3 regions of the Streptomyces sp. NPDC050743 genome follow, and region 1 is predicted to be linked to each of the others. Evidence: riboswitches for the same ligand, from Rfam matches in the RefSeq annotation. Region 1 holds a riboswitch; each other region holds the start of a gene.
The links. A riboswitch is a leader RNA that binds a small molecule or an ion and turns the genes downstream of it on or off. The one in region 1 is predicted to bind cyclic di-AMP.
Positions count from the first base shown of each region.

Region 2: another riboswitch for cyclic di-AMP. It lies ahead of ACIBJF_RS35215 (C40 family peptidase); the one in region 1 lies ahead of ACIBJF_RS33365 (transglycosylase family protein).
Region 3: another riboswitch for cyclic di-AMP. It lies ahead of ACIBJF_RS35985 (peptidoglycan DD-metalloendopeptidase family protein); the one in region 1 lies ahead of ACIBJF_RS33365 (transglycosylase family protein).

Region 1 covers NZ_JBITGJ010000048.1:18,302-28,540, reverse strand. The annotation lists gene ACIBJF_RS33380 (cytochrome P450) at 1-1,185, shown strand, start outside; gene ACIBJF_RS33375 (DUF899 family protein) at 1,179-1,862, opposite strand; gene ACIBJF_RS33370 (transglycosylase family protein) at 2,152-3,207, shown strand; cyclic di-AMP (ydaO/yuaA leader) riboswitch at 3,390-3,561, shown strand; gene ACIBJF_RS33365 (transglycosylase family protein) at 3,566-4,264, shown strand; gene eno (phosphopyruvate hydratase) at 4,600-5,907, shown strand; gene ACIBJF_RS33355 (septum formation initiator family protein) at 6,026-6,502, shown strand; partial or broken gene ACIBJF_RS33350 (DUF501 domain-containing protein) at 6,531-6,932, shown strand; gene ACIBJF_RS33345 (exopolyphosphatase) at 7,137-8,093, shown strand; gene ACIBJF_RS33340 (NAD(P)/FAD-dependent oxidoreductase) at 8,538-9,917, shown strand; gene ACIBJF_RS33335 (hypothetical protein) at 9,997-10,239, opposite strand, start outside.
Region 2 covers NZ_JBITGJ010000054.1:11,461-20,345, forward strand. The annotation lists gene bioD (dethiobiotin synthase) at 1-439, opposite strand, end outside; gene ACIBJF_RS35185 (adenosylmethionine--8-amino-7-oxononanoate transaminase) at 441-1,730, opposite strand; gene bioB (biotin synthase BioB) at 1,723-2,922, opposite strand; gene ACIBJF_RS35195 (8-amino-7-oxononanoate synthase) at 3,070-4,197, shown strand; gene ACIBJF_RS35200 (DUF397 domain-containing protein) at 4,258-4,479, opposite strand; gene ACIBJF_RS35205 (helix-turn-helix domain-containing protein) at 4,489-5,349, opposite strand; gene ACIBJF_RS35210 (ATP-binding protein) at 5,564-6,022, shown strand; gene ACIBJF_RS35215 (C40 family peptidase) at 6,809-7,282, opposite strand; cyclic di-AMP (ydaO/yuaA leader) riboswitch at 7,286-7,507, opposite strand; gene ACIBJF_RS35220 (hypothetical protein) at 7,858-8,163, opposite strand; gene ACIBJF_RS35225 (ATP-dependent Clp protease proteolytic subunit) at 8,171-8,806, opposite strand.
Region 3 covers NZ_JBITGJ010000056.1:48,338-58,576, reverse strand. The annotation lists gene ACIBJF_RS36000 (amino acid permease) at 1-159, opposite strand, end outside; gene ACIBJF_RS35995 (TetR/AcrR family transcriptional regulator) at 349-963, shown strand; gene ACIBJF_RS35990 (SGNH/GDSL hydrolase family protein) at 1,362-2,147, opposite strand; gene ACIBJF_RS35985 (peptidoglycan DD-metalloendopeptidase family protein) at 2,373-3,275, opposite strand; cyclic di-AMP (ydaO/yuaA leader) riboswitch at 3,279-3,462, opposite strand; gene ACIBJF_RS35980 (alpha-galactosidase) at 3,732-5,804, opposite strand; gene ACIBJF_RS35975 (tyrosine-protein phosphatase) at 5,980-6,777, shown strand; gene ACIBJF_RS35970 (DUF6126 family protein) at 6,829-6,951, opposite strand; gene ACIBJF_RS35965 (helix-turn-helix domain-containing protein) at 6,948-7,571, opposite strand; gene ACIBJF_RS35960 (aspartate aminotransferase family protein) at 7,713-9,098, opposite strand; gene dxs (1-deoxy-D-xylulose-5-phosphate synthase) at 9,150-10,239, opposite strand, start outside.

The DNA.
Region 1 (10,239 bases):
GTGCACCGGACGCGGTTGCCCAGCGGTGTCGAGGCCTGGCTGGTCACCCGGTACGCCGATGCCAGGCAGGCCCTCGCCGACCAGCGGCTGAGCAAGAACCCGGCGCATCACGACGAGCCCGCGCACGCCAAGGGCAAGACCGGCATCCCCGGCGAGCGCAAGGCCGAGCTGATGACCCATCTGCTGAACATCGACCCGCCGGACCACACCCGGCTGCGCCGGCTGGTCAGCAAGGCGTTCACCCCGCGCCGGGTCGCCGAGTTCGCGCCCCGGGTGCAGGAGCTGACCGACCACCTCATCGACCGGTTCGCGGCGCGGGGATCCGCCGACCTCATCCACGAGTTCGCCTTCCCGCTGCCCATCTACGCCATCTGCGACCTGCTCGGCGTCCCGCGCGAGGACCAGGACGACTTCCGGGACTGGGCGGGCATGATGATCCGGCACGGTGGAGGGCCGCGGGGCGGGGTCGCCCGGTCGGTGAAGAAGATGCGCGGCTACCTCGCCGAGCTGATCCACAAGAAGCGCGAGGCGCTGCCCGCCGAGCCCGCGCCCGGCGAGGACCTCATCTCCGGTCTCATCCGCGCCTCCGACCACGGCGAGCACCTCACCGAGAACGAGGCCGCGGCGATGGCCTTCATCCTGCTGTTCGCCGGCTTCGAGACCACCGTGAACCTGATCGGCAACGGCACCTACGCCCTGCTCACCCATCCCGAGGAGCGCGAGCGCCTCCAAGGCTCCCTGGCAAGGAGGGAAAGGGATCTGCTGGAGACCGCAGTGGAGGAACTCCTGCGCTACGACGGCCCGGTGGAGCTGGCCACCTGGCGGTTCGCCACCGAGCCGCTCGGCATCGGCGGACAGGACATCGCGCCGGGGGACCCGGTCCTCGTGGTGCTCGCGGCGGCGGACCGGGACCCGGAACGGTTCGCCGACCCGGACGTGCTGGACCTCGCCCGCCGCGACAACCAGCACCTCGGCTACGGCCACGGCATCCACTACTGCCTCGGCGCGCCCCTCGCCCGGCTGGAGGGCCAGACCGCGCTCGCCACCCTGCTCACCCGCCTGCCCGACCTGCGGCTCGCCGCCGATCCGGCCGACCTGCGGTGGCGCGGCGGGCTCATCATGCGGGGTCTGCGCACCCTGCCCGTGGAGTTCACGCCGGTCCGGGCGGGAAGCGGCGGTCAGTAGTCCAGGCCGGCGAACCAGTCGCCGCGGCCGCCCGGCGTCAGGTCGAGCAGGTGCCAGACGGGGTTGAGGAGGTCGATGCCGCGCTGGTCGATGTCCTCGGACATGCGCGGGTGGGCGGAGTAGAAGTGGCGGACCGTGCCGTCCGCGTCCCGGGTGAAGACGGAGACGGTGGAGTCCTGCGCACCGTCCTGGTCCTCGCTGCCCAGGTCGTACTTGAAGGTGCTGTCCCCGGCGCTCAGCAGACGCAGCCGGGACCAGCCGCGGGCGCGGGCGTGCCGGCGAAGGGTGGGCGGGTCGGCGGCCGCGAGGACGACCAGGTCGGCGTTCTGGGCGACGTGGTGGGCGACGCCGTTGAAGCCGTCGATCCACAGGGTGCACATCGGGCACGGGTCGGTCTGCCGTTTGCCGTACATGAACTGGTAGACGATCAACGGCCGGCCGGGGCCGGTGAACAGTTCGCTCAGCCTGACCTCGCGGACGGGCGTGTCGCCCGCGTCGAGGTCGGCGGGGCCTTCGAGGAAGACGTAGTCGTCGACCTCGGCGCCTTGCGGGAGCGCCCGGCGCAGGGCCGCGACCCTCTCGCGGTGGCGCATGAGTTCGATCTCGGCGTCGCGGAGTTCCTCGCGTGCGGCGAGGTAGTCCGCGGACTCGCCGGACAGCCGGGTGTGCCGCGCCATCGTGTCCTCCTGGACGGGAAGCCCCCGGGGTCATGTCGAGTCCATGGTCGCGGCCGCCCCGCGCGCAGGGCGTGAGGCGTTGCCGTTCCCGACGGGTGACAAAGCGGGCAGGAGGGGACGATCGGCCGCCGCACAGCAGGAGATGACAAACATTCAACACTGTGATCTTCACGTGATCTGCGCGGCATGAACTTGTGACAAGTGATCGTCTGCCGATACGTTCACCCATCAGCGTGGCGAGAGGCACTGCATCGCCCGCCGGTTTTGCTGTCGCACGAAAGGCTTCCGCATGCTCTCCGGGAACGGTCGTCACCGTCGCCCCCGTCAGGCTCCGGCCCTCCTCGTCGCGGCCGGGGTGACCGGCTCCGCCATCGCCATCCCGCTGCTCGGCGCCGCGAGCGCCAACGCGGCCGACGGCACCACGTGGGACAAGGTCGCCGAGTGCGAGAGCGGCGGCTCTTGGAGCGCGGACAGCGGAAACGGCTACTACGGCGGTCTGCAGATCTCGCAGGAGGACTGGGACGAGTACGGCGGCACGCAGTACGCCGAGAGCGCCGACCAGGCCAGCCGCTCGCAGCAGATAGCCGTCGCCGAGAAGATCCTCGCCGACCAGGGCACCAAGCCGTGGGCCATGTGCGCGCTGACCGCCGGGCTGACCTCCCACTCCGGTTCGGTCGACGTCGACCCCGGCGTCGGCGGCTCCGGCGGCGGCGGTGCTTCGGGTGACGCGTCCGGCTCGGCCGGCCACTCCGGCTCGTCCGGTCTGTCGGATTCGTCCTCCTCGGACTCCGGTTCCGGCTCCAACTCCGGCTCGGACTCCACCGGCTCGTCCTCCGACGAGAGCACCGGGCCGACCCCGGGTGCGGGCAAGCACGCCACCGAAACCCCGGACGGCACCGGCGACTCGACCGGGACCAGCGCGCCCAAGTCCGACAAGACTGACAAGTCCGGCTCGCACGACGGCGGAGGTTCACAGGAAGGCGACAGCTCTCCCACAGCAACCCCGAGCGCCGACAACCCGGACAATTACCAGCAGAGTGCCGGTTCCTGGAGCCTGGTCGACACCGGCGCACTCGGCAGTGGCGGACGTCACCGCGGCGAGAGCGCGGACGAAAGCGTGACAACCGGTCAGAACGCCACACCTTCCGGCCGTCACGCCGGCCGCGGACCGGACACCTACACCGTCCGCGAGGGCGACTCCCTCGCCTCCATCGCCGACTCCCTTGACGTCGACGGCGGGTGGCATGCGCTCTACGCCGCCAACAAGAAGGCCATCGGCGCCGACCCGGACCACATCGCCGCCGGTCAGACCCTGGAAGTCCATGGCGAAAACGGCGACGGCTAGCGGGAATTGACGCCCCACTTCGCGGCTGATGTCCGGTTTGGTGAAAGTGTGGGATGAGTCTCAGAAGCCCTGATCGTCTTTGAAAATCCGACGATCGCATGTCTACGGTCAGGACCGCTCGTCACCACGAGCCCCGGCAGCCGCAACGCCGAATCCTGCCAGCGGATGCCCGGGAACAGTCGTCGCGTCAAGCGCCGTAGGCAGGAGCGGGGGACCCAAGGTAAGCGCCGGGCCCAGCGGTTGACGCTGGACCGGCTTGGGGTGAAGCCGCGCCTCGGATGACGAGTGCGCGGCCGGGCAACTCAACCGGCCCGAACCCGACAGCTCACCTCGCAGGCGTCGGTGAGGGGATCGATCCATGCTGTTCTCCGGCAAGGGCACGCACCGTCGCCCGTCCAAGGCCGTTCGCGCCATCACGCTCACCGGTGTCGCCGGCGCCGCCGTCGCCGCCCCGCTGATGGTGGCCGGCAACGCCTCCGCCGCCACCGCCTCCGAGTGGGACAAGGTCGCCCAGTGCGAGTCGGGCGGCAACTGGTCCATCAACACCGGCAACGGCTTCTACGGCGGCCTGCAGTTCACCAACTCCACCTGGGCCGCGTACGGCGGCACCGCCTACGCCGCGCGTGCCGACCTCGCCACCAAGGCGCAGCAGATCGCCGTCGCCGAGAAGGTCCTCGCGGGCCAGGGCAAGGGCGCCTGGCCGGTGTGCGGCACGGGCCTGTCGAGCACGCCGTACAGCGGCTCCGCCCCGGCGGCCGCCAAGAGCACCACCACCAAGAGCACCACCAAGAGCACCGCCACCCGCTCCACCGGCCAGGCCGCCACCCGCTCCACCACGCGCACGGCCCCGTCGGCGAGCAAGACCGTCACCACCCCGACCGGCAAGAAGGTCGAGAAGGGCGACGGCGAGTACAAGGTCGTCAAGGGCGACACCCTCAGCGCCATCGCCGAGAAGCACCACGTGGCCGGCGGCTGGCAGAAGCTGTTCAAGCTGAACAAGGACATCGTCCAGGACGCCGACCTCATCTACCCGGGCCAGCAGCTGCACCTGAAGTGACACCTGGCTCCGTACGGGCTCACAGTGCCCTCACATCCCCGGCCCGCATGCTGAGGGCCTCGTGAGGGCCACCCCCGTCCCCACGGGCTCCCCGCCCCGGCGCGTGTTCCCCCGTACGCGCCGGGGCGGGGTCTTTCGTTTCCCCACTCTTCAGCAGGGGCTCACCGGCAGCCCCCTTTGTTCCGTGGGTGAACAATAGGTACCGTCTGCGTGTCTCTCCTGTCCACGGGACGGTCGGTCGGTGGCCGACGCCCCGGGGACGGTTAGGCTCTAGTCGCAAGGCACAGCCGTAAGGCAGACAGCCCCGCACTTCCAGCGTCACATCCAAGAAGGAGATGCTCGTGCCGTCCATCGACGTCGTCGTAGCCCGGGAAATCCTGGACTCCCGAGGCAACCCCACGGTCGAGGTCGAGGTCGGCCTCGACGACGGCAGCACGGGTCGTGCCGCCGTCCCGTCCGGCGCCTCCACCGGTGCCTTCGAGGCCATCGAGCTCCGCGACGGCGACCCGAACCGCTACCAGGGCAAGGGCGTCGAGAAGGCCGTCCTCGCCGTCATCGAGCAGATCGGCCCGGAGCTGGTCGGCTACGACGCCACCGAGCAGCGCCTGATCGACCAGGCCATGTTCGACCTGGACGCCACCGACAACAAGGGCTCCCTCGGCGCCAACGCCATCCTCGGCGTCTCCCTCGCCGTCGCCCACGCCGCCTCCGAGGCGTCCGACCTCCCCCTCTTCCGCTACCTGGGCGGCCCCAACGCGCACCTGCTGCCGGTGCCGATGATGAACATCCTGAACGGCGGCTCGCACGCGGACTCCAACGTGGACATCCAGGAGTTCATGATCGCCCCGATCGGCGCGGAGTCCTTCTCCGAGGCCCTGCGCTGGGGCGCCGAGGTCTACCACACCCTCAAGTCCGTCCTGAAGTCCAAGGGCCTGTCCACCGGCCTCGGCGACGAGGGCGGCTTCGCCCCGAACCTGGGCTCCAACCGTGACGCCCTGGACCTGATCCTCGAAGCGATCAAGCAGGCCGGGTACGTCCCCGGCGACCAGATCGCCCTCGCGCTCGACGTGGCCGCCTCCGAGTTCTACAAGGACGGCAAGTACCTCTTCGAGGGCAAGGAGCGCTCCGCCGCCGAGATGACGGAGTACTACGAGGAGCTCGTGGCGGCCTACCCGCTCGTCTCCATCGAGGACCCGCTGTTCGAGGACGACTGGGCCGGCTGGAAGGTCATCACCGACCGTCTCGGCGACAAGGTCCAGCTGGTCGGCGACGACCTGTTCGTCACCAACCCCGAGCGCCTCGCCCGCGGCATCGAGGAGGGCACCGCCAACGCCCTGCTGGTCAAGGTCAACCAGATCGGCTCGCTGACCGAGACCCTGGACGCCGTCGAGCTGGCCCAGCGCAACGGCTTCAAGTGCATGATGTCCCACCGCTCCGGCGAGACCGAGGACGTCACCATCGCCGACCTCGCCGTCGCCACCAACTGCGGCCAGATCAAGACCGGCGCCCCGGCCCGCTCCGAGCGCGTCGCCAAGTACAACCAGCTGCTGCGCATCGAGGAGATCCTCGACGACGCCGCGGTGTACGCCGGCCGCAGCGCGTTCCCGCGCTTCAAGGGCAACCACGAGATCTCCAAGGGCTGAGCCAACCCGGGCTAAGTCTTAGCCAGTCGTACGTACGTCCCCGTACCCGGTCCCGTACCGTGTCCGGGGACGTACGCACGTGTGAAGCACACCGGCAAGGGGAGGCGGGAGAAGCCAGATGGCCGTGAAGGACCGGGACCGTTTCTCCACCGCGACCAGGCTGCGGCTGCTCGGCGAGCAGACGGCGGCCCGCGTGTACCGCTCCCAGACCAGGCGCCAGGCCCGCCGCTCCCGCCTCACCGGCCGCGCGGCGCTGCTCGCGCTGGTGCTGTGCTCGCTGATCGTCGCGCTCGCCTATCCGATGCGCCAGTACGTCTCCCAGCGCGCGCAGATCTCCGACCTCCAGCGGCAGCAGGAGCAGGCCCGCAAACGGGTCGAGCAGCTGCGCGACCTCAAGGCGCGCTGGCAGGACGACTCCTACGCCGAGCAGCAGATCCGGCGCCGGCTGCACTATGTGATGCCCGGGGAGACCGGGTACGTGGTGATCGACCCGGGCGCGGCCAAGCAGTCCCGCGCCGACCTCGGGGCCGCCCGCCGGCCCTGGTACGCGAACGTCTGGGACGGCGTCGACAAGTCCGACGCCTCCGACCAGTGAACTGACAGAAAGTCTCCGATAAGCAGTCATGGAAACGCCCCCGCCGCCCACTGAGCGCACCGAGCCCACCGACGCCGACGTCGAGGCCTTCCAGCAGCAACTCGGCCGCCCGCCGCGGGGCCTGCGGGCCATCGCGCACCGCTGCCCGTGCGGTCAGCCGGACGTCGTGGAGACGGCACCCCGGCTGCCCGACGGCACGCCCTTCCCGACGACGTACTACCTGACGTGCCCGCGCGCCGCCTCGGCGATCGGGACACTGGAGGCGGACGGCGTCATGAAGGAGATGACGGAGCGGCTGCGGACCGACCCGGAACTGGCCGCCGCCTACCGGGCCGCGCACGAGGACTACATCCGGCGCCGGGACGAGATCGAGGTCCTGGAGGGCTTCCCCAGCGCGGGCGGCATGCCGGACCGCGTGAAGTGCCTGCACGTGCTGGTCGCGCACTCCCTGGCCGCCGGTCCGGGCGTGAACCCGCTCGGCGACGAGGCGATCGCGATGCTTCCGCAGTGGTGGCGCAAGGGGCCGTGTGTGCAGCCGCTGAGGGCGCCCGACCCGGCCGACGAGCACCCCGGCGAGGAGGGCGCCGTCACCGACCCGACCGAGGTCCGCAGCGGCTTCTTCGCGTACCGGCCGATGGTTCCGGAGGGCTTCTCCCGGGTCGCCGCCGTCGACTGCGGCACGAACTCCATCCGGCTGCTGGTGGCCGACGTCAACCCGGCCACCGGCGAACTGCTGGAGCGGGACCGGCGCATGACGATCGTGCGGCTCGGCCAGGACGTGGACCGCACCGGCCGGCTGGCGCCCGAGGCGCTGGAGCGGACCTTCGCCGCCTGCCGGGAGTACGCCGGGATCATCCGCGAACTCGGCGCCGCCGAGGCGCGGTTCGTCGCCACCTCCGCCTCCCGGGACGCCGAGAACCGGGACGACTTCGTGCGCGGCGTGCTGGACATCCTCGGCGTCGAGCCGGAGGTGATCAGCGGCGACCAGGAGGCCGAGTTCTCCTTCACCGGCGCGACCAAGGAGCTGAAGGGCCGGGACGATCTCACCAAGCCGTACCTGGTGGTGGACATCGGCGGCGGCTCCACCGAGTTCGTCGTCGGCGCGGAGCACGTCCGGGCGGCGCGGTCCGTGGACGTCGGCTGCGTGCGGATGACCGAGCGGCACCTGGTGCACGACGGCAAGGTGAGCGACCCGCCCACCGAGGAGCAGATCGCCGCCATGCGGGCCGACATCGAGGCCGCCTTGGACCTCGCCGAGGAGACGGTCCCGCTGCGCGAGGCGCGCACGCTGGTGGGCCTCGCCGGGTCCGTCACCACCGTCTCGGCCATCGCGCAGGAGCTGCCGGAGTACGACTCCGCGCGCATCCACCACTCCCGCGTCTCCCGCGACCGCGTCCGCGAGATCACCGAGTGGCTGCTGCGCTCCACGCACGCCGAGCGCGCCGCGATCCCCTCCATGCACCCCGGCCGGGTCGACGTCATCGGCGCGGGCGCCCTCGTACTGCTCGCGATCATGGAGCGGATCGGCGCCGAGGAGGTCGTGGTGAGCGAGCACGACATCCTCGACGGCATCGCCTGGTCGGTGGCGTAGCTCTCTTTTGTTACTCGCGGGTAGTCGTCTGCTGAGCAGGTCGGATAACGTTTGAGCGGTGTCGAGGGGCCCTTCGGGGCCCCTTCGCCGCGACCGCTCCGGGAAAGTTCGTGAAGTTCTTCACAAGGAATTCGGCCCGGTGGAGCTACGAAAGGGTGCCGGTTGGCCCTTCCGGGGCCCCAAAGGTCGTTTGAACATGTTCAGATGGAGGGTGTGGGTGGCCGCGGAAAGGGTTGTTCCGGTCGCGTCACGGCGCCCTCACCGCCGCCCCGCCGGCCAGGAGAGGCAGCTCACGCGGCATTGACAACGGTCCCGGCCGAACTGCGGTTCCCGTCGCCGGTCATGATCTGCGTCACGCGGGTCGCGGAGTGTAGCACAGGGCCTGGCAGACCTTGTGAAGGGGCGCACGAGCACCCCCTCGGAGGCGGGGGGATACTCGATGGCATGAGCACCACGGAGCGTCCCAGGATCCTCGTAGTAGGCGGTGGGTACGTAGGCCTGTACGCAGCTCGGCGCATTCTCAAGAAGATGCGCTACGGAGAGGCGACCGTCACGGTCGTCGACCCCCGGTCGTACATGACCTACCAGCCCTTCCTCCCCGAAGCCGCCGCCGGCAACATCTCCCCTCGCCACGTCGTCGTCCCGCTGCGACGCGTGCTGCCGAAGGCGGAGGTCCTCACCGGTCGGGTCACCACCATCGACCAGGACCGCAAGGTCGCCACGATCGCCCCGCTGGTGGGCGAGGCGTACGAGCTGCCCTTCGACTACCTCGTGATCGCGCTCGGCGCGGTCTCCCGCACCTTCCCGATCCCCGGCCTCGCCGAGCAGGGCATCGGCATGAAGGGCATCGAGGAGTCCATCGGCCTGCGCAACCACGTCCTCGAGCAGCTGGACAAGGCCGACTCCACGACCGACGAGGAGATCCGCCGCAAGGCGCTCACCTTCGTCTTCATCGGCGGTGGCTTCGCGGGCGCGGAGACCATCGGCGAGGTCGAGGACCTGGCCCGGGACGCGGCCAAGTACTACAAGAACGTGTCCCGTGAGGACATGCGCTTCATCCTCGTCGACGCCGCCGACAAGATCCTCCCCGAGGTCGGCCCCAAGCTCGGTCAGTACGGCAAGGAGCACCTGGAGAGCCGGGGCGTGGAGATCTACCTCTCCACCTCCATGGACTCCTGCGTCGACGGCCACGTGGTGCTCAAGAACGGCCTCGAGGTCGACGCCAACACGATCGTGTGGACGGCCGGCGTCAAGCCGAACCCGGCCCTCGCCCGCTTCGGCCTGCCCCTCGGCCCGCGCGGCCACGTCGACTGCGAGCCCACGCTCCAGGTCAAGGGCACGGACTACATCTGGGCCGCCGGCGACAACGCGCAGGTCCCGGACCTCGTCGGCCGCAAGGCGGGCAACGAGAACGCCTGGTGCCCGCCGAACGCCCAGCACGCGCTGCGCCAGGCCAAGGTCCTCGGCGACAACGTGGTCTCCGGTATGCGGGGCTTCCCGCAGAAGGAATACGAGCACGCCAACAAGGGTGCGGTCGCCGGTCTCGGCCTGCACAAGGGCGTGGCGATGATCGTCATGGGCAAGATGAAGATCAAGCTCAAGGGCCGCCTCGCCTGGTACATGCACCGTGGCTACCACGGCATGGCGATGCCGACCTGGAACCGCAAGATCCGCGTCTTCGCCGACTGGACGCTCGGCATGTTCCTCAAGCGCGAGGTCGTCTCCCTGGGCGCCATGGAGAACCCGCGCGAGGAGTTCTACGAGGCCGCGAAGCCGGCGCCGGTCGCCGCCGCCAAGACCGAGGAGAAGGCCAAGGCCTCCTGACCCAGGTCTGCTGAACACGCCGAAGGGGCCGCCTGCCATCCGTGGTGCGGGCGGCCCCTTCGGCGTGTCCGCACACCGGTCAGGTGGCCACGGCGGGTCCCGCGACCTGCCGGGGCGCGTGGTCCGGGACCTTGACGCTGTCGAGCACCTGCCGGTAGTCCCGGTCGACGGTGGCCCGCTGGTCGTCGTGACCCACGGTCATGACCACGATCGACTGCCTGCCGTGGTCGACGAGGCGGATGTGCCCCGTCCTGCCGCCGGCACCGACGAGCTTGGCCTCCAGGTAGCGGTCGCCGTCCTTGGTGCCTTCGTGGACGCCGGT
Region 2 (8,885 bases), on a different contig from region 1:
GGGTGCCCAGGCCTGCCTGGGCGACGACCAGCACCGGTGCGCCGAGCAGCCCGGCCGCGTCGGCCAGGGTGCCGCCGGCCGCGTCGAACCGGACGAGCAGCCCGCCCGCCCCCTCGACCAGCACCAGATCGTGTTCGACGGCCAGCTTGGCCGCCCGGTCGGCCACCTCGTGCGGGTGGACCGGAGCCATGCCCGCCCGCCGGGCCGCCGTGCCCGGCGCCAACGGCTCGGGGTAGCGGGCCAGTTCGGTGGCCGTGACCGGGCCCGCCAGCCGCGCGACCTCGTCGGCGTCCCCGCGCTCGTCCGGCCGTACGCCGGTCTGCGCGGCCTTCAGCACGGCCACCGAGCGCCCGGCCGCGAGCGCCGCGGCGGCGACGGCGGCGGTGGTGACGGTCTTGCCGACCTCCGTGCCCGTGCCCGTGATCACCAGTACCGGCATGTCATCCCTCCCGCGCCGCGGCGCACACCGCGCGCGCGATCCTCGCCAGGTCCTCGTCCGAGGTGATGTACGGCGGCATCGTGTAGATCAGGTCGCGGAAGGGGCGCAGCCACACGCCCTCCCGCACGGCCGCCGCGGTGGCCGCCGCCATGTCCACGTCGTGGTCGAGCTGGACGACGCCGATCGCCCCGAGCACGCGGACGTCCCGCACACCGGGCAGCTCGCGGGCCGGCGACAGGCCCTCCGAGAGGCCGGCCTCGATCCGTTTGACCTCCGCCCGCCAGTCCTGTCCCAGCAGCAGTTCGAGGGAGGCGCAGGCCACGGCCGCGGCCAGCGGGTTGCCCATGAACGTCGGTCCGTGCGCGAGCACCGGAACCTCGCCCCGCGAGATGCCCTCGGCGACCCGCGCGGTGCACAGCGTGGCCGCCAGCGTCAGATAGCCGCCGGTCAGCGCCTTGCCCACGCACATCACATCCGGGGTGACGCCCGCGTGCTCCGCCGCGAACAGCGCTCCGGTGCGGCCGAAGCCGGTGGCGATCTCGTCGAAGACGAGCAGCACGTCGTGCGCGTCGCAGGCCTCGCGCAACACCCGGAGATACGCGGGGGAGTGGAAGCGCATCCCGCCCGCGCCCTGCACGACCGGTTCCACGATCACTGCGGCCAGCTCGTCGGCGTGACGGGCGATCAGTTTGCGCAGATGGCCGGCGTACGACTCCTCGTACTCCGTCGGCGGCGCGTCCGCGAACACCTGGCGCGGGAGTACGCCGGACCACAGCGCGTGCATCCCGCCTTCGGGGTCGCACACCGACATCGGGTTCCAGGTGTCGCCGTGGTAGCCGCCCCGCCAGGTCAGCAGCCGCTGCTTGCCGGGCCGGCCGAGCGAGCGCCAGTACTGCAGGCACATCTTCACCGCGACCTCGACCGACACCGAACCGGAGTCGGCCAGGAAGACGTGCTCCAGGCCCTTTGGTGACATGTCGACAAGGTGCTTGGCGAGCCGGACGGCGGGCTCGTGCGTGAGCCCGCCGAACATCACATGGCTCATCCGCCCGAGCTGCGCGTGCGCCGCCTCGTTGAGGACCGGGTGGTTGTAGCCGTGGATCGCCGACCACCACGAGGACATGCCGTCCACCAGCTCGCCCGAGCCGTCGGCGAGGCGCAGCCGGACCCCGCTCGCCGACTCCACGACGAGCGGTTGGGTACGTCCGGGCATGGGGCCGTACGGGTGCCACACGTGCCGTCGGTCCAGCTCCAGCAGCTCGGGCACGGTCAGGCCGGGCAGATCAGGCATTGGGCGCGAGGTCCGTTCCGGCGCCCCGGCGGCGTACGGCGACGAGATCGGTGCGCGCCTCTTGCGCGGTCGGCGTGGCCGTCGTACCGCACACGTCCCGGCCTTCGTGACCGCACGCGTCCGCGCCCTCGTGCGAGCCGCAGCCCTCGTGCGAGCCGCAGACCGAGCCGCAGCCGGCCGCGGCCTCGACCCGGTGCTCAGGGAGCGTCACCTCGCCGGCGCCCTCCACCTCGAACCCGGCGTCCGCGATCATCTCCAGGTCGGCCTTGCCGGCCTGGCCCTCGCTGGTCAGGTAGTCGCCGAGGAAGATGGAGTTGGCCAGGTGCAGCGCGAGCGGCTGCATCGTGCGCAGATGGACCTCGCGGCCGCCGGCGATGCGGACCTCCACGTCCGGACAGACGAACCGGACCATCGCGAGGATCCGCAGACAGCGCTGCGGGGTGAGGTTCCACTCCTTGGCCAGCGGGGTGCCCTCGAACGGGATGAGGAAGTTCACCGGCACCGAGTCCGGGTCGAGTTCGCGCAAGCTGAAGACCACGTCGACCAGGTCCTCGTCGCTCTCGCCCATGCCCGCGATCAGACCGGAGCAGGCGGACAGGCCGGCCGCGTGCGCCTTCTGCACCGTGTCCACCCGGTCGGCGTACGTGTGCGTGGTCGTGATGTCCGCGTACGTCCCCTCGGACGTGTTGAGGTTGTGGTTGTAGGCGTCCGCGCCCGCCTCGCGCAGCCGCTCGGCCTGGCCGTCGGAGAGCAGACCGAGGCAGGCGCACACCTCGACCTGCTCGTTCTGCTCCTTGATGGTCCTGATGGTCTCCGAGACCCGGTCCACGTCCCGGTCCGTCGGGCCGCGTCCGCTGGCCACCAGACAGACCCGCTTGGCGCCTCCCGCGAGGCCCGCGGCGGCCGCCTCGGAGGCCTCGTCGGGCTTGAGCCAGGTGTACTTCAGGATGTCGGCCTTGGAGCCGAGCCGCTGGGAACAGTAGGAGCAGTCCTCCGGGCACAGGCCCGACTTGAGGTTCACCAGATAGTTGAGTTTCACCCGTCGCCCGAACCAGTGCCGGCGCACCTTCCCGGCCGCGGCCACCACATCGAGTACGTCGTCGTCGGAGGTGGCCAGAACGGCGAGCGCTTCCTCGCGGGTCGGCAGCTCGCGCCGAAGCCCCTTGTCCACCAGCGTGTTCAGCAGGTCCATGAGGCCTGATCCTGTCCTACGGGACCGCCCCGGGCCAAGGAGAGTTTGCACAACGGAGACGGTTCACCGTGTGGGTATTGCCACACCCTGGGCGGCTGGTCGTGCCGCTAGGGTCTGTCCGCTACCTACAAAAGCCCCGGAGGACCCATGGCGTTCGGCTGGATCGACGAGCAGGCCGAGGCGCGCCGCCGCGCCGGACTCGTACGCACCCTGCGCCCGCGCCCCGCCGACTCAGCCCTGCTGGACCTGGCGAGCAATGACTACCTGGGACTCGCCCACCACCCCGAGGTCACCGAGGGGGCCGCCCGGGCCGCGCGGACCTGGGGCGGCGGGTCCACCGGCTCCCGGCTCGTCACCGGCACCACCGAACTGCACACCGAGCTGGAGCGCGAGCTGGCCGCCTTCTGCGGCTTCGAGGCGGCGCTGGTCTTCTCCTCCGGTTACGCCGCCAACCTGGCCGCGGTCACCGCGCTCGGGCCGCACGGCTCGCTGATCGTCTCCGACGCGGGCAACCACGCCTCCCTCATCGACGGCTGCCGGCTCGCCCGGGGCGAGAGGCAGGTCGTGGGACACGCCGACCCCGAGGCGGTGCGCAAGGTGCTGGCCACCCGTCAGGGGCCGGCGATCGTCGTGTCCGACACCGTGTTCTCGGTGGACGGCGACCGGGCGCCGCTGGCCGGGCTCGCCGAGGCGTGCCGGGAGCACGGCGCGGGGCTGGTCGTGGACGACGCGCACGGGCTCGGGGTGCTGGGCGACGGCGGCCGGGGCGCGCCGTACGCGGCCGGCCTCGCGGGCGCCTCGGACGTGGTGGTCACGGCCACCCTGTCCAAGTCGCTCGGCAGCCAGGGCGGTGTGGTGCTCGGCCCGGCCAGGGTGATCGACCATCTGGTCAACGCGGCCCGGACCTTCATCTTCGACACGGGCCTGGCCCCGGCGGCGGCCGGCGCGGCGCTCGCCGCGCTGCGGCTGCTGGTCCGCGAGCCCGAACGCGCGGCACGGGCCCGGGCGGTCGCCGCGGACCTGCACGCACGGCTGACCGCCGCGGGTCTGGAAGCGGTGCGTCCGGACGCCGCGGTGGTCTCCGTGCGGGCTCCGTCCCCGGAACAGGCGGTGCGCTGGGCGGCCGACTGCCGTACCGCGGGGCTGGCCGTGGGCTGTTTCCGCCCTCCCTCCGTGCCCGACGGCATCTCACGGCTGCGGCTGACCGCCCGCGCGGACCTGTCCGGGACCGAGATCGAACGCGCTGTACGGGTGATCGGCGAAACGCGACCATGAGTCGGCGTGACACGGCCGTGCTTCGCGCGTGGTCGTCTGTGGTCGGTGGTGGTCTTCGGGTCAGAGGGCGGTGAGGAAACCGGCCCAGCTCCCTGCTGAGAAGAGCAGCGCGGGTCCGGCCGGGTTCTTGGAGTCGCGCACGGCGAGCAGTCCGGCCCCGGGGCCGGAGCGCGGCCGGGCCGTCTCCACGCAGTTGTTGGCTCCCGTGCTGTAGCTGCTGCGCAGCCAGCGCACGTCGTGCAGGTCGGTACTGGCAGGGACGTTCCGAGGCAGGGCTGACATGGTGCCTCCTTACGCGCCGTCACCTATCCCGGCGATGTAGTCCAACGTGTCCTCGGGTGAAAGGGCGTGCATCCGAAGGGTGTCGAAGGCCTCCGCGTAGGCCATGAGGTCTTCTTTCCGCTCCAGGTAGAGGCTACTCGTCAACTGGTCTAGAACAACGACGTCCAGATCAGAAGTGTTCGTAAATGAGAAAATAACGAAAGCTCCGGTGAGGCCGACATGAGCTCCGGCGCCGAACGGCAATATCTGGAGCCGGACTTGGGGCAGGCGGGCCGCCTCCATCAGCCGCTCCAGCTGCCGGGCCATCACCTCGGGGCCGCCGACCTCGCGCCGCAGCACCGACTCGTCCAGCACCGCGCTCAGCTTCAGCGGCGGGTCGGCGCGGAGCACGTCCTGCCTGGCCAGCCGCACCTCCACCAGCGCGTCCAGGCCTTCCTCGTCCAGGTCCGCCACCACCGCCCGGGTCACCGCGCGGGCGTACTCGGGCGTCTGCAGCAGGCCGGGTACGACCGTGGTCTCCAGGGTGCGCATCGTGCTGGCCTGTGACTCCAGGCTGATGAAGTCCCGGTACGTGGGAGGCAGCACCCCGCGGTAGGCGTGCCACCAGCGGTGCCGGTCGCTCGTGTCCTCGGAGCCCGCGAGTATCATCAGCAACTCGCGCAGTTGCCCGTCCCGCACCTCGTAGGCGTCGAGAAGTAACCGCACATCGGCTGGTTTCACGCCGCTGGCACCGGTCTCGATGCGGCTGACCTTCGACTGGTGCCAGCCGACCAGCCGGGCTGCCTCACCGCTCGTGAGCCCAGCACCGGTACGCAGCGTGCGCAGTTCGGCGCCCAGTTTGCGGCGGCGCACTGCCGGCCCGTTCTGCATGGGCTCCTCCTTACTCCTTCCGAGCCGCCCCAAAACGGTCTCGCGTCGTAGAGTTCACCGCTTCGGGCGACAGATATATGCATATCTTGGTGGATCGCTCCCCGTGACCGGCCCCGTGATGGCAGGCTGACGAGCAAGCACCAGTCCGGGACCGTACTCGAACCATCCGGCTCCGTGTCGGACCGCGGTCCCGTGGGAAAGGGACGACGTCGCCATGGCAGACCATCTGGAAGCATCCGTCACTCTGCCGAGCGATCCCGCCTCGGTCTCCGCGGCCCGCACGTATGTCGTGGGCACGCTCGCGGAGTGGGGCCTGCCGTCCGACACCGACGTGGCCGACACCGTGCGGCTCATCGTCTCCGAACTCGCCACCAACGCCGTACAGCACACCTTCGGTCAGTCACCCACCTTCACGGTTGACATCGTCCTGGACCGCGACGAACACCTCCGCATCGGCGTCACGGACAGTCACCCACGCTTTCCGAAGAGACTGCCCGCCGCCGTCCAGCAGGACAACGGCCGCGGCATGGTCATCATCCGCTGGCTCACCGCGGAGTGCGGCGGCAAACTCCGCGTCCGTCCCACCCGCGAGGGCGGCAAGACGGTCTCCATCGAACTCCCCTGGATCGTCCCGGCGGAACCGGTCCCGGCGGGGGGCCAACAGGAACCGTAGCCCTCCGGGGTGGGGCTGGTGGGACGACTTCTCTCCGGGGCACTACTCCTCGGGGCCGTAGGCGACCGATCGGGGCGTTGGGTGCGGGGGATGAGCGCTCGCCGGCAAGGGGCGCGCGTACGGGGCGACGGGCGGGGAGATCGGGTACGGGGATGAACGTGGGGGACGTCGGGCACCCGGTGACGAGGGGCTCGGGGACGTCGGTGCGGGCGCGAGTGGCCGGTGAGTGAGGGGCCGAGGCCGACGGGCTGGGAGGTGGTGGCCGTGTGCGTTCTCCGGTGCGGGGCCGGGATGTCTGCCTGGGCGGGGCTCGGGCTTCTGTGATCGCACGGCCCGGACGGCCTGGGCGGCCGGTGTGGTTCCGTCCGCTTCGGGCGCCGGACGTCGCGGCCCCATCTGCGGCGTGTCGGGACTTGGACGAAAAGACCGGGCCGCCGGGCCACCGCGCGGCAGGCGACGGGAAAGGCGCCGCCATCGGAGCCGCTCGTCGGCACCCGGCAGGTCTGTCCGCGCGCCCGGCGCGGCGTGTCGTGGCCTAGACGAGGTTGGGGAGCGCTTCAGCCGTCGAGGGCCGCACCGGTCCGGCGCAGGCTCCTCGCAGCGCCGCCCGATGCCGCGCCCTACACCGACCCCGGGCCGCCCGTGGGCTCCAGGCGGGCACCGGGGTGGCGCTGAGGGCGCTCGGGGCGGCCCCGCTGCTGGAGCCGCTCCGCTCTGACAGGGGGTCAGCCGACCTGCCGTGACAGGCCCCGAATCGGTCAGCCGACCCCGCCGCGCAGGACCGGGTCAGTTGACCCGGCCGTACCAGACGCTCCTCGTCCAGATCTTCTGGAGCCGCACCACGTCCCCGGTCCTCGGCGCGTGCCAGATCTTCCCGTGCCCGGCGTAGATGCCGACGTGGTAGACGTAGGAGCCATAGTGGAAGAACACCAGGTCACCGGCCCGGCGACGGCCGGCGGAGATGTGGTGCGTCCTGTTGTACTGCGCAGCGGCGGTACGTGGCAGGATCTTGCCCGCCTTCTTGAACGAGTAGAGGGTCAGCCCCGAGCAGTCGAAACTGCGCGGCCCGGTGGCCCCCCACCGGTACGGCGCGCCCTTCTTGGCGGCCGCGACCTTCAGTGCCTTTGTGGCGAGCGTTGCGGCCGAGGCATCGGGGGCGAGGCCGGGGACCACGATCGAGCCGCCCACGGCGGCGAGGGTGAGGGCCGAGGCCGTACCGGCCCGGGCCATGAGCGACGGGACACGATTGAGCGCAGTCATGCGCAACCCTTCGTCAGCCGCCTGTGAAGGATGACCTGTCGGATTCGGGCTGGCGAAGGTGCCCGGCCGCGTTGCCGCGGCTTCACCCCAAGGGCTGCGCGGAACCTCAGGCCGTCTGCGACGAGCAGACGAACATCCGTTCCCGCGACCCGTCTTGCCTGGGTCCTCCACTCCTGCCGATCCACTCCTGTCGACCGGTCATCCGGGCGGCGGCAGGACTCGGCGTCCGCCCGGACCGCCCCGCCGCGGCGGCGGGGGCTTGTCGTCGGACGGGATCTTCGCCCACACCGATGCGAAAATCCCAATGCATTCGGGGATTTGTGGTGTTACTCACCACTCACCCGTTCGGGTGGAGCGGGTGCTGTTCGAGGCATCGTCACATTCCGTGCGTAGCCCCGGACCTGGGGCGACGCGCTCTCCGGCGAACGACGCGCCGGTCTGGAGCGCAAGTCGGAAGGCCCGCAGAACGACCCGGATATACACCGGACAGCGGTACGCCATTCGGGCCGTTTTAAGTCCCGCCCGAGCGGTAGCGGTCGACGACCGGGCCCCGGCCGGCTCGTCCGGCGTGCGGATCAGCCGACGCCGTCGGGCGGGAGCGCGACGCGCGCGGTACGGCGTTCACCGTCCAGGACCCGCAAGGCCCGTGCCAGCGTGTGCCCGTGCAGCTCCGTCTCGCCTCGCTGGTGCATCAACGCGAGGGCGTCCCGCAGCTCTGCGGCCTTGCGCACCAGGGCCTGGGCGGCACGCAGCCCGCGATAGGTGTCCCCGCCGTGGGCGGGGTTGGCGCGGCCCAGCAGGTCGGCGGCCTCCAGGTAACGGTCGATCAGGTCGCCCTCGGCATGCGTCAGTGCGGGCAGCGGCGGCAGGTCCGGCAGCATCGGCGGCTCACCTCGCGTCCGGTGCGCCGGGGGTGCTCCGCCTGCTGGGCACGACGGCGTCCACCAGGCCGTAGGCGACCGCCCCAGGAGCGTCCAGGACCAAGTCCCGCTCCAGGTCGCGGCGCACCCGTTCGGCCGTGCGCCCGGTGTGCCGTACCAGCATCTCCTCCGTCAGCGCGCGGACCCGGGCCAACTCCTCGGCCTGGATGAGCAGATCGCTGGGCTGGCCCTCCACCGGCTCGGCGAGCTGGGGCTGGGAGAGGACCACGCGTGCGCCGGGGAGGGTGAACCGCTTGCCCGGCGTGCCGGCCGCGAGCAGCAGGGCGGCGTGCGAGGCGGCCTGGCCCAGGCAGTAGGTCGCCACGTCGCAACTGACGTAGCGCATCGTGTCGTAGACCGCCGTCAGCGCGCTGAACGAGCCGCCGGGGGAGTTGACGTACAGCGTGATGTCCCGCTCCGGGGCCGCGTGTTCGAGATACATGAACTGCGCCATCACGTCGTTCGCGGCCGCGTCGTCCAGCGCGGTCCCGAGGAAGACGATCCGGTCCTCGAACAGCTTGCCGTAGGGGTCGAGCGTGCGCGCTCCGCTGCTGGTGCGCTCGGTGAACTCGGGCAGGACATGACGGGCGAACGTTCGGGACATGGACACACCCCTTCTCATGGCTCGGGCCTCCGGCGACCCGGCTCTGTAAAAAATGTACAGGACGTACATGACGTAAGGT
Region 3 (10,239 bases), on a different contig from region 1:
GATGGTGTCCAGGCCGACGAGCGTGCAGATGAGGAAGAACAGCACGTCGAGCCGGCGCAGGTCCTTGCGGAGCCGGGTGCGCTGCTCGCCCCAGCCGGCGGAGAGATCGGGGGTGTCGGGGCCTTGCGGATGCGCGGAGGTGGTCGGGGCGTGGGTCACGGGCGGACTCCTACGGGCGCGGGCTGACTCCTACGACGGCGGGGGGTGGCGGTGGCACGGCGGCCGACTGTGACAGCGGACCGCTTACTGACTGAACGAGCAGTCAGTAGTGCGGTACTGTGGCGCCGCCCGCACAGGGGTGTCAAGAGGTCGTCGGCGCATGTCCGGGCGGCTGTGTAGGGTGACCGCGTGGCGAGAGTGCGGTTGAGCGTGGCCGAGCGGCGGGAGGAGCTGCTGCGGGCCGCCATCGGGCAGATCGAGGCGCGGGGCGTGGCGGCGGTCAGGATCGCCGACGTGGCCGCGGCGCTCGGGGTGAGCAACGCGCTGGTGCTGTACCACTTCTCGACGAAGGAGAAGCTGGTCGCTGCCGCGTTCACGTACGCGGCGGAGGACGATCTCGCGCACTTGCGCAAGCTGCTGGGCCGGCGGACGTCCGCGCTGCGCCGGCTGCGGGCCGCGGTGCGCTGGTACGCGCCGACCGGGCAGGCCAAGGGCTGGCGGCTGTGGATCGAGGGCTGGGCGGTGGCGCTGCGCGAGCCGGCCCTGCGGGAGGTCACCCGGGACCTCGACAAGCAGTGGAAGGCGGCGATCGCCGAGGTCATCGCCGAGGGAGTGGCGGCGGGCGAGTTCTCCTGCGCCGATCCGATGGGCGCCGCGCTCCGGCTGACCGCGCTGCTGGACGGGCTCGCCGTCCAGCTGACGTCGTACCCGGGAGCGGTGCCGCGAACGCGCGCGCAGGAGTGGGTGGACGAGGCGCTCGCTCGGGAACTCGGGCTGGAACGGGCAGAGTTGACGGAGCGCTAGTGCCCTGGTTCCGGCTGCGGGCGGCGGGGCCTTCCAGCCGACGCGAGCCGGAGGCCATGGGGTGCGCGCCCGCACGAGTACGTTCCAGTCCGACGCACAGCCTCAAGGCGCCCGAGGGAGCCGACGCGCGACGACGCCGGATGTGCGCGCGCCTGCCCGGGCTCGCCGCCCTAGCCCGTGAGGCGGGCCGCCCGGTGCCCGCGGTCACGGCGACGGGCCGCCCCGGCACGACACACGTCCCGATCGGCCTCGGGTCCTGCCCGACACCGTGCGATCGATTCCCGGAGCGGGCCCCGCATTGCCCCGCCCGTCCGACTGAGGAACACCAGACACACACCCCGCCCCCCTGCAGCCGTGCCCCGCACCACATTCCGCGGCACGGGGCCCGTGGGCGCCGGTCAGGCCACCGAGGCGATGCGCATCTTGATGTCGTCGGGCGACAGGGTGCCCTTCGCCGTCACATGGTCGCCGGAGGACTCGCCGCGCAGTCGGCGGCCGATCCACGGGACGAGGTACTCGCGAGCCCAGTGGACGTCGTCGCGGCGGATCTCCAGGGTGCCCCGGGGCGGTTGCGGCGGCCACGGCTGCTCCGGGTCGGCCGGTACCTCCAGGCCGAGGGCCTGACCCGCGCGCAGCGCCACGCGTGTGTGCCCCTCGGGTGAGAGGTGCAGACGGTCGTTGTCCCACGCCCTGCGGTCCTGCACGGACTTCAGGGACCACAGGTCGAGCACCGGGCAGCCGTACCGGTCCGCGATGGCGCGGACGTGCCCGTTGTACGTGGCGATCTTGCCGCGCAGATGCTTGAGCACGGGGACGCCACGGGTGTCGAAGCCGGTCGTCACCATGACCGTGCCGGCCACCTCGGTCAGCCGGGCCACGGCCCGTTCGAAGCGCTCGGCCACCTCGTCCGGGTCGGTGCCGGGCCGGATGATGTCGTTGCCGCCCGCGCAGAAGGAGACCAGGTCCGGGGCCAGTTCCACAGCCTTGGGGAGCTGGTCCTGCACGATCTGGTCGAGCAGTTTCCCGCGGACCGCGAGATTGGTGTACTGGAAGTCGCCCTCGGGCTGCCGGTCGGCGAGCAATACCGCGAACCGGTCGGCCCAGCCCACGAACGCCCCGTCGGGCCCCGGGTCGCCGACGCCCTCGGTGAAGCTGTCCCCCACCGCCACGTACGACCCGATCACTGATCTGTTGTCACTCTTCGAATCGTCTGCCACGTCGGACCATGATTCACCTTCATATGTGACTTACGCGACCGTAAGGAGGGGTTGACGAACGGTGAGATGTGACACCCTTAAATAATTTGCCAATCCAGGAATAGGGCCGGACGGTACGCCGAAGGCCGGACCCGGGGGGTGTGGGTCCGGCCTTCGGCGGCGTGTCGGGAAGGTGGTCCGGGTGCTCGGGCGTCAGACGACCGGGACGCCGTGCGCGCGGAGGTAGGCGACCGGGTCGATGTCCGAGCCGTAGTTCGGCGTGGTGCGGATCTCGAAGTGCAGGTGCGGGCCGGTGACGTTGCCGGTGGCGCCGGACAGGCCGATCTGCCGGCCCGTGGTCACGGTCTGCCCGGCCGTGACGGAGAGCTGGGACAGGTGGCCGTACTGCGCGTAGTGGCCGTCGTTCAGCCTGATGACGACCTGGTTGCCGTAGGCGCCGCCCCAGCCGGCGGAGACGACCATGCCCGCGCCGACGGACTTGACCGGGGTGCCGGTCGGTACGACGAAGTCGACTCCGGTGTGGTGGCCGCTGGACCACATGCCGTCGGCCACGTGGTAGCCGGTGCCGACGGTCGCGCCGGTCACCGGGAGGGTGAAGCCGGCGGCGGTGGTCGTGGCGGCGGCTCCGGTGGACTCGGGCGCCGGGGCCGCCTGGGGCGCGGCGGACCGGGTCTTGGCCGACGACCGGCTCGGGGCGGCGGGCTCGGTGCGGGTCTGTACGGCTTGCGTGCCGAGCGCGAGCTTCAGGCCCGGGTGGATCAGCGAGGGGTCGTCGCCGACGGCCTCGCGGTTGTCGTCGTAGAGGCGGTGCCAGCCGCCGGCGACATGCTGCGCGCCGGCGATCGTCGAAAGGCAGTCACCGGATCGCACCGTGTAGGTGCGCACGGGCGGATTCGTCTGCGCGACGGTCTTCTTCGCCGGGGACTGAAGGGCCCGCACCGACTTTGCGGAAATGCCCTGCGTGGTGGTCGCGGCGTGCGCTCCCGTGGTTCCGATGAGCGGGAGGGCCAGAGCGGCGCCACCGGTTCCGGCAACGGCGATCGACCGGGAGAGACGCGGGGTCTTGGGACGTCGGTGCTTACCCTTCGCGGGCATGGCGCATTTCCTCTCCGACGCCTGCGAGGTCAGCTGTCGGGTTCGGGCTGGAGCGGCCCGGCCGCCGTGGCGGCTTCACCCCGACCCTGTCGCGGAGACCGGACAGGCGGTCGTACCTGGTGGGTCCCCCGCTCCTGCCGAACGCGGGTCAACTGTGGAACTCGGCAGGACTCGGCGTTCCGTCCGGAGTGGTGGGGAACGTAAGCGAGCGGGACGCACGGAAACAAGCGGCGGTTCCCGGCATTCACCGTCCCGGAGATCGAATGCGGGAATTCACGGTCACCCTCCGTGAATTCCCGCATCCCAGGGTCTTTCAATTCCCCTTTTCAGCATGGGAATTACGTGGACATGACGCGCGACTCACGGTCACGGATATGAAGCTCCTCACGCATGGTCCGGCTACGAACCCTTATTCCTGAGCGAGTTGGAACGAAGGCGCCAATCCGGGCAGAAAGCTCAGATGCGGCGCAGTCGGAGGACCGTCGCATCCAGGTCGCCCTTGAGCCCGGTACGCAGCCCGTGGTGCAGCAGGACGGCACCGCGGTGCACTTCCCCCGTTTCGCGGCACTCGTACGACGCCGTGGGGTCGAGCCCGCGCAGGCGCAGCGCCGGCACCGGCTCGCCGTAGCTCTGCGCCTGGAGCCAGGCGAGGACCACCGTCTCCTCCCCCAGGACGTACTGGACGGCGCTCAGACCGCCGGCCGGGGGGCGCAGCCGGTACTGCTCGCCCTGCTGGACGACCGGACGGATCTCCTTGTAGAGGTCGACCCACCGCCGGGCCTCGGCCAGCTCCTGGTCGGTCCACTCGGTGAGGTCGCCGCCGACCCCGAGGACGCCCGCCATGGCGCTGACGAACCGGAAGCGCAGGGAGCTGACCCGGCCGTTGAGCTGGGTGTTCGGGCTGTCGGTGACCCAGGCGGCCATGACCCGGGCGGGGTGGATCTGGCTGAAGCCGTGCTGGATGGCGAGCCGGTCGAGCGGGTCGGTGTTGTCGGAGGTCCACACCTGGTCGGTGCGGCTCATGACACCGAGGTCGATCCGGCCGCCGCCGCCCGAGCAGGACTCGAAGGCGACCCGCGGGTGGGCCGCGCGCAGCCGGTCCAGCAGGGCGTAGAAGGCGCGGACGTGGTCCACCCACAGGCGCTGCGGGTACGGCTCCCCGGGCCAGCCCGCGTCGGTGAAGCAGCGGTTGAAGTCCCACTTCACATAGTCGATCGGCGCGCTGGAGAGCAGGGTGTCCAGCTGCTCCCAGAGGTACTCCTGGACGTCCTCGCGGGCGAGGTTGAGGACGAGCTGGTTGCGCAGTTCCGTCCGCTTCCGTCCCGGCTGGTACTGCACCCAGTCGGGGTGGGCGCGGTACAGGTCGCTGTCCGGGTTGACCATCTCGGGCTCGACCCAGATGCCGAACTGCATGCCGAGGCCGTGCACCTGGTCGGCGAGGGGCTTCAGCCCGTGCGGGAAGCGGTCGGGGTTGGGGGTCCAGTCGCCGAGGCCCGCGCGGTCGCTGGTGCGGGCGCCGAACCAGCCGTCGTCCACGACGAACAGCTCGACGCCGATCCCGGCGGCCCGGCGGGCGAGCGCGAGCTGCTGCTCCTCGGAGATGTCGAAGGTCGTCGCCTCCCAGGAGTTGAACAGCACCGGCCGGTCCCGCCCGGCGTCCGGGATGACGTACGCGCGCTGGTAGGCGTGCCAGGTGCGGCTCGCGGCGCCGAAACCGCCGTCGCTCCACAGCCCGGCGAAGACGGGAGTGGTGTACGACTCCCCCGGCTGAAGGAGCAGCAGGCCCGAGTCGTCATAGCCGGCGCCGCCCGTGATCTGCACGCGCGCGTCCGGGAGTTGCGCGACCGCGATGCGCCAGGAGCCGGACCAGCCGAGCGCGCAGCCGTAGACCTCGCCGTGTTCCTCGGTGGCGTCGGTGTCGAGCGCGACCCAGGGCAGGTGCTGGTGGCCGGTGTGGCCGCGGCGGCTGCCGATGACCTTCTCGCCGTAGGTGAGCGGGGCGGTGGTGAGACGGGACTCGGCGGCCCAGCGGCCGTGCAGCTGGGAGAGCCGCCAGCCGTCGCGCTCGGGCAGGGTCCAGGTGGCCGCGTCGGCGCGCAGCAGCTCCACGCGTGCGTGCGTGCCGTTCGCCACGGTGACCCAGCGCTCGACCACGTCTGCCCGCATCCGGTAGTGCAGGGTGACGGCGAGGCCGTCGTCGTCGAAGCGCAGCCGCAGCTCGTCGTCCTGTGTGTCGTACGACACGAAACGCCACTCGGTGCCGCGGCGCTCCTCGGTGCGCACGGACAGGGCGGGACGGACGAAGCGGGGCCCGCCCTCGACGGGGTACTCCTCGCGGCCGTCGAGCGGGGACTCGAAGGGCCAGTAGCCGGGCAGCGGGTGCACGGCCAGGGCCTCCGCGTCCGGGAGGGCGATCCGCGGCCCCCAGTGCAGGTGGAGCAGCTCGTCCGCGTCGGTGAGATGCAGGGCATAGCTACTGGTGGGCCCCGACAGGAGCCAGGTACGACCGTCTTCGGCGATGTCCACCACGAAAAGACCTCACAGGTGCCAACAGATCCGCTCAAGTGCCAACATCATCAGGGGGCGCGACCCCTGGTGACAATGCCTGTGGACAACTCCTTGCCCGAGGAAACCGATGTCGTATGGTCGACGGAGCGCCCGCCGGCGAGATGCGACGGCGGGGCCCGACCCGGGAGGAGCCCCCGTGACGCAGCAGGTCCCGTCGACCGAGCCGGAGCTGGCCGGTGTGCGCAATTTCCGTGACGTGGGCGGACTGCCCACCACGGACGGACGGCGGGTGCGTCACGGCGTGCTGTTCCGCAGCGGGCACCTGGCGCACGCGACGGAGGACGACGCGGCCTTCCTCGCCTCCCTGGGCCTGCACACGATCTTCGACTTCCGCAACGCGGCCGACCAGAAGCTGGAGGGCCCGGACATCGAGCTGCCCGGCGTGCGGAACGTGAACCTGCCGCTGAGCGACCCGGCGGACGGCGCCGAGTTCTGGAAGATGGTCCGCGACGGCGACCTCGACCAGCTGCGCGGCATCCTGGACGACGGCAAGGGGGCGGCCCGGATGATCGCCTCGTACCGGTCGATCGTCACAGAGCGTACCGCCGAGCACTCCCAGGTGCTACGCGCCCTCGTCGAGGACAGCGTGCCCGCCCTGATGCACTGCGCGGCGGGCAAGGACCGCGCGGGCATCTCCATGGCGGTGACGCTCCTCGCGCTCGGTGTGGAGCGCGAGGCGATCGTCACCGACTACCTGGAGTCCAACGCCAAGCACCGGCGCTACAAGGTCCGCCGCAGCGGCAGCGCGGACACGGCGTACACCCCGGAGATCATGGAGCTGCTCAGCCCCCTCTTCGACGCCCGCGCCGAGTACCTGCAGGCGGCGTTCGAGACCATCGAGGAGACCTGGGGCGGGGTGGACACCTACCTGGAACGGGGCCTCGGTCTCACCCCGGCGTCCCGCGACGTGCTGCGCGAGCGTCTGCTGGACTGACCGGCCCAGGACCGTGTCCGGCAGCAACGGCGGCATGACGGCCCGGACGGGTCAGTTCTTCGCCCCCAACGCGAACAGCAGGAAGAGGAACGCGGCGAGGAGATGACCGGCGGCGATGTAGATGATCAGCCGGATCCACAGGGAACGGGGGAACTTCGTTTCGAGGTCGCTCATGGCAGCTCTCCGGTCAGCGGGCCCAGGCACAGCGTGGCCGTGGGGCTCTGCAACAGGGTGTGGACGAACAGCAGCTCGACGCCGTCGTGATCCACGGCGGCGAGGCGGTGTGGGGTGAGGGAGTCGAAGTGCGCGCTGTCGCCAGGCGCGAGCAGGTGCGCGGCGTCACCGAGGCGCAGCCGCAGCCGGCCCCGGAGGACGTAGAGCCACTCCTCGCCCGGGTGGACGCGCACGATGTCGCCCTGCGAGCCGTACGGCACGCGCACGCGCAGGGCCTGCATGCCGCGGCCCGGCGCCCCCGCCTGGAAGTACGTCCAGCCGCCCGCCCGGGTCGGCTCCATGTCGCCGGCCCGCACGATCGCGTCACGGTCGGCGACCGTCTCGCCGAGCAGTTCGGAGACGGTCGTACCGTAGATACGGGCGAGGGCCAGCAGCATCGGCAGCGACGGCTGCCGCTGTCCGGTCTCCAGCCGGGACAGATGGGCCGGTGAGAGCCCGGCGGCGCGGGCCGCGGCCTCCAGGGTGAGGCCGGTGGTCCGGCGCAGTGCCCGCAGCTGCGGCGCGACGGAGGGCAGCTCGTCGCCCGGGCCCGCCGGTGGTCCGGCGTCTGAGGGGTTCATATCTCCATTCAGCGCCTGTTTTGCCTATGTGGCAATTTTTTTGCCTGTGAGGCAAGAACCGGGGCCCGGCGACTCGCCCCAGAAACACCGCCGTCCCGCCCCGGGCCGTGCCGGTGCGGGACGGAGGCGGGCGCGGTGGGGTCAGCGGTTGGCCACCGCCTGCTTGATGAGTGTCTTGCCGAAGTCCCACATCAGGCCGCCGCCGCTGTGCGCGTCGTCCATCACCGCCGCGAACGCGTCCACGAACCGCTCGACGTCCGCCTCGTCGATGATCAGCGGCGGGATCAGCTTGATCACCTCCAGGTGGTCGCCGGAGACCTGGGTGAGGATCCGGTGCCGCTGCAGCAGCGGCACGACGACCATCTGCGCGAACAGGCCCTTGCGGGCGGCCTGGAGCATGGTCCAGCGGCTGCGCAGCTTCAGCGAGGAGGGCCTGCCGAACTCGATGCCGATCATCAGGCCCCGGCCGCGGACGTCCGCGAGCAGCTCGTAGGTGTCGACCATCGCGGTCAGCCGGGACTTCAGCAGCTCGCCCGTCTTGCGCACGCCCGCGACGATCTGCTCGTTCTCCATGACCGACAGCACCGCGAGTCCGCACGCCATCGCCTGCGCGTTGGAACCGAAGCTCGCCGAGTGGACCAGGACCCGGTCCATGGACGAGTAGACCTTCTTGAAGATCCAGTCCTTGCCCAGGGTGGCGCCGACCGGGACGTACCCGCCGGACAGCGCCTTGGCCACGCACACCAGGTCGGGTTCGACGCCGTCCTCGTGCTGGTAGGCGTAGAAGTCGCCGGTGCGGCCGAGACCGGTCTGCACCTCGTCGGCGATGAGCAGCGCCTTGTGCTTGTGCAGCAGCTCCTGCGCGGCGCGCAGATAGCCGGGAGGGGCCTCGTGCACCCCCTTGCCCTGGATCGGCTCCACGATCAGCGCGGCCACGTCGCCCTTCTTCAGCTCCCGCGCCAGGGCGTCGAGATCACCGAGGGGGACGGCGGTGTCGGGCAGCAGCGGGGCGAAGCCGTCACGGAAGCCGTTCTCGCCGTTGACCGACAGGGAGCCGGCCGTCAGGCCGTGGAAGGCGTGCTCGCAGTAGAGGATCCTGGGCTTGCCGGTGGCGTACCGGGCGAACTTCAGGGCCGTCTCGACGGCCTCCGTGCCGCTGTTGCCGAAGAACACCCGGTCCAGGTGCGGGCTGTGGGTCAGGAGCCGTTCGGCGAGCAGTCCGGGCAGCGGCTGGCAGTCGAACCGGGTGAGGTCGGCGAGGTCCAGGTCGAGCACGTCGTGCAGCGCCTTGCGGACGACCGGGTGATGGCGGCCAAGGCCCATCACCCCGAACCCGGCGAGCATGTCCAGGTGGTCGTTGCCGTCCGCGTCGAAGAAGTGGGCGCCCTCGGCCCGCTCGTAGACCTTGTCGAAGCCGATGGTGTGCAGCATGCGCGGGAGCTGCGGGTTGAGGTGCTTGGTGTGCAGCTCGTAGCGTTCGGCTCCGCGCTCGGCGAGCAGGGCGCCGAGGTCGAACTCCGTGCTCATTCACTCTCCTTGTCAGTGCCCCGAGGGACGCGGGGCCGAGTCGGTGCGCGGCTACCGCCGCGAGGGCGCGACGAGCCCCGACGGCGCCGCGGACGCGATGCGGCCTTTCCCGGCACTGCCGGCCCCGCGCACGGCGTCCCGCACCGCGAGACCGGCGCTGATCCGCCCGGCGATCTCGACGGGCGTGAGACCGATGTCGGCCAGCACCTCACCGCGCTTGGCGTGCGCGAGGAACTGCTCCGGGATGCCGAACCGCCGTACCGGCACGTCCACGTCGGCGTCGCCCAGGGCCAGCGCCACGGCCGAACCGACGCCCGCGGAGCGGCTGTTGTCCTCCACCACGGCCACCAGCCGGTGTTCGGCGGCGAGGCCCGGCAGCGATGGGTCGACGGGCTTGACCCAACGGGGGTCCACCACCGTGCAGTCGATGCCGCGCGCCGCCAGCAGGTCGGCCGCCTGGAGGCACACCGGGGCCATCGCGCCGACGGCCACCAGCAGCACCTCGGGGCGCTCGGCACGGTGCAGCACGTCCATGCCGCCGACCCGGTCGACGGCCGGGATGTCCGGGCCGACCGACTCCTTCGGGAAGCGGACCAGGGTCGGCGCGTCGTCCACGGCGACGGCCTCGCGCAGCTGGGCGCGCAACTGGCCCGCGTCACGCGGGGCGGCGATCCTGAGACCGGGGACGACCTGGAGGATCGACATGTCCCACATGCCGTTGTGGGAGGCCCCGTCGACGCCGGTGACGCCGGCCCGGTCGAGGACGAAGGTGACGCCGCAGCGGTGCAGGGCGACGTCCATCAGCAGCTGGTCGAAGGCCCGGTTGAGGAAGGTGGCGTAGACGGCGACGACCGGGTGCAGCCCGCCGGTGGCGAGGCCGGCCGCCGAGACGGCCGCGTGCTGCTCGGCGATGCCGACGTCCCACACGCGGTCGGGGAAGCGCTCGGCGAACTTGCCGAGGCCGACCGGGTGCAGCATGGCCGCGGTGATGGCGACGACATCGTCCCGTTCCTCGCCGATCCTCACGATCTCGTCGCCGAACACCGAGGTCCAGGAAGGTCCGTTGGACGGTGCGAGGGGCTCACAGGTCAGCGGGTCCATCACACCGACGGTGTGGAAGTGGTCCTCCTCGTGGGCGAGG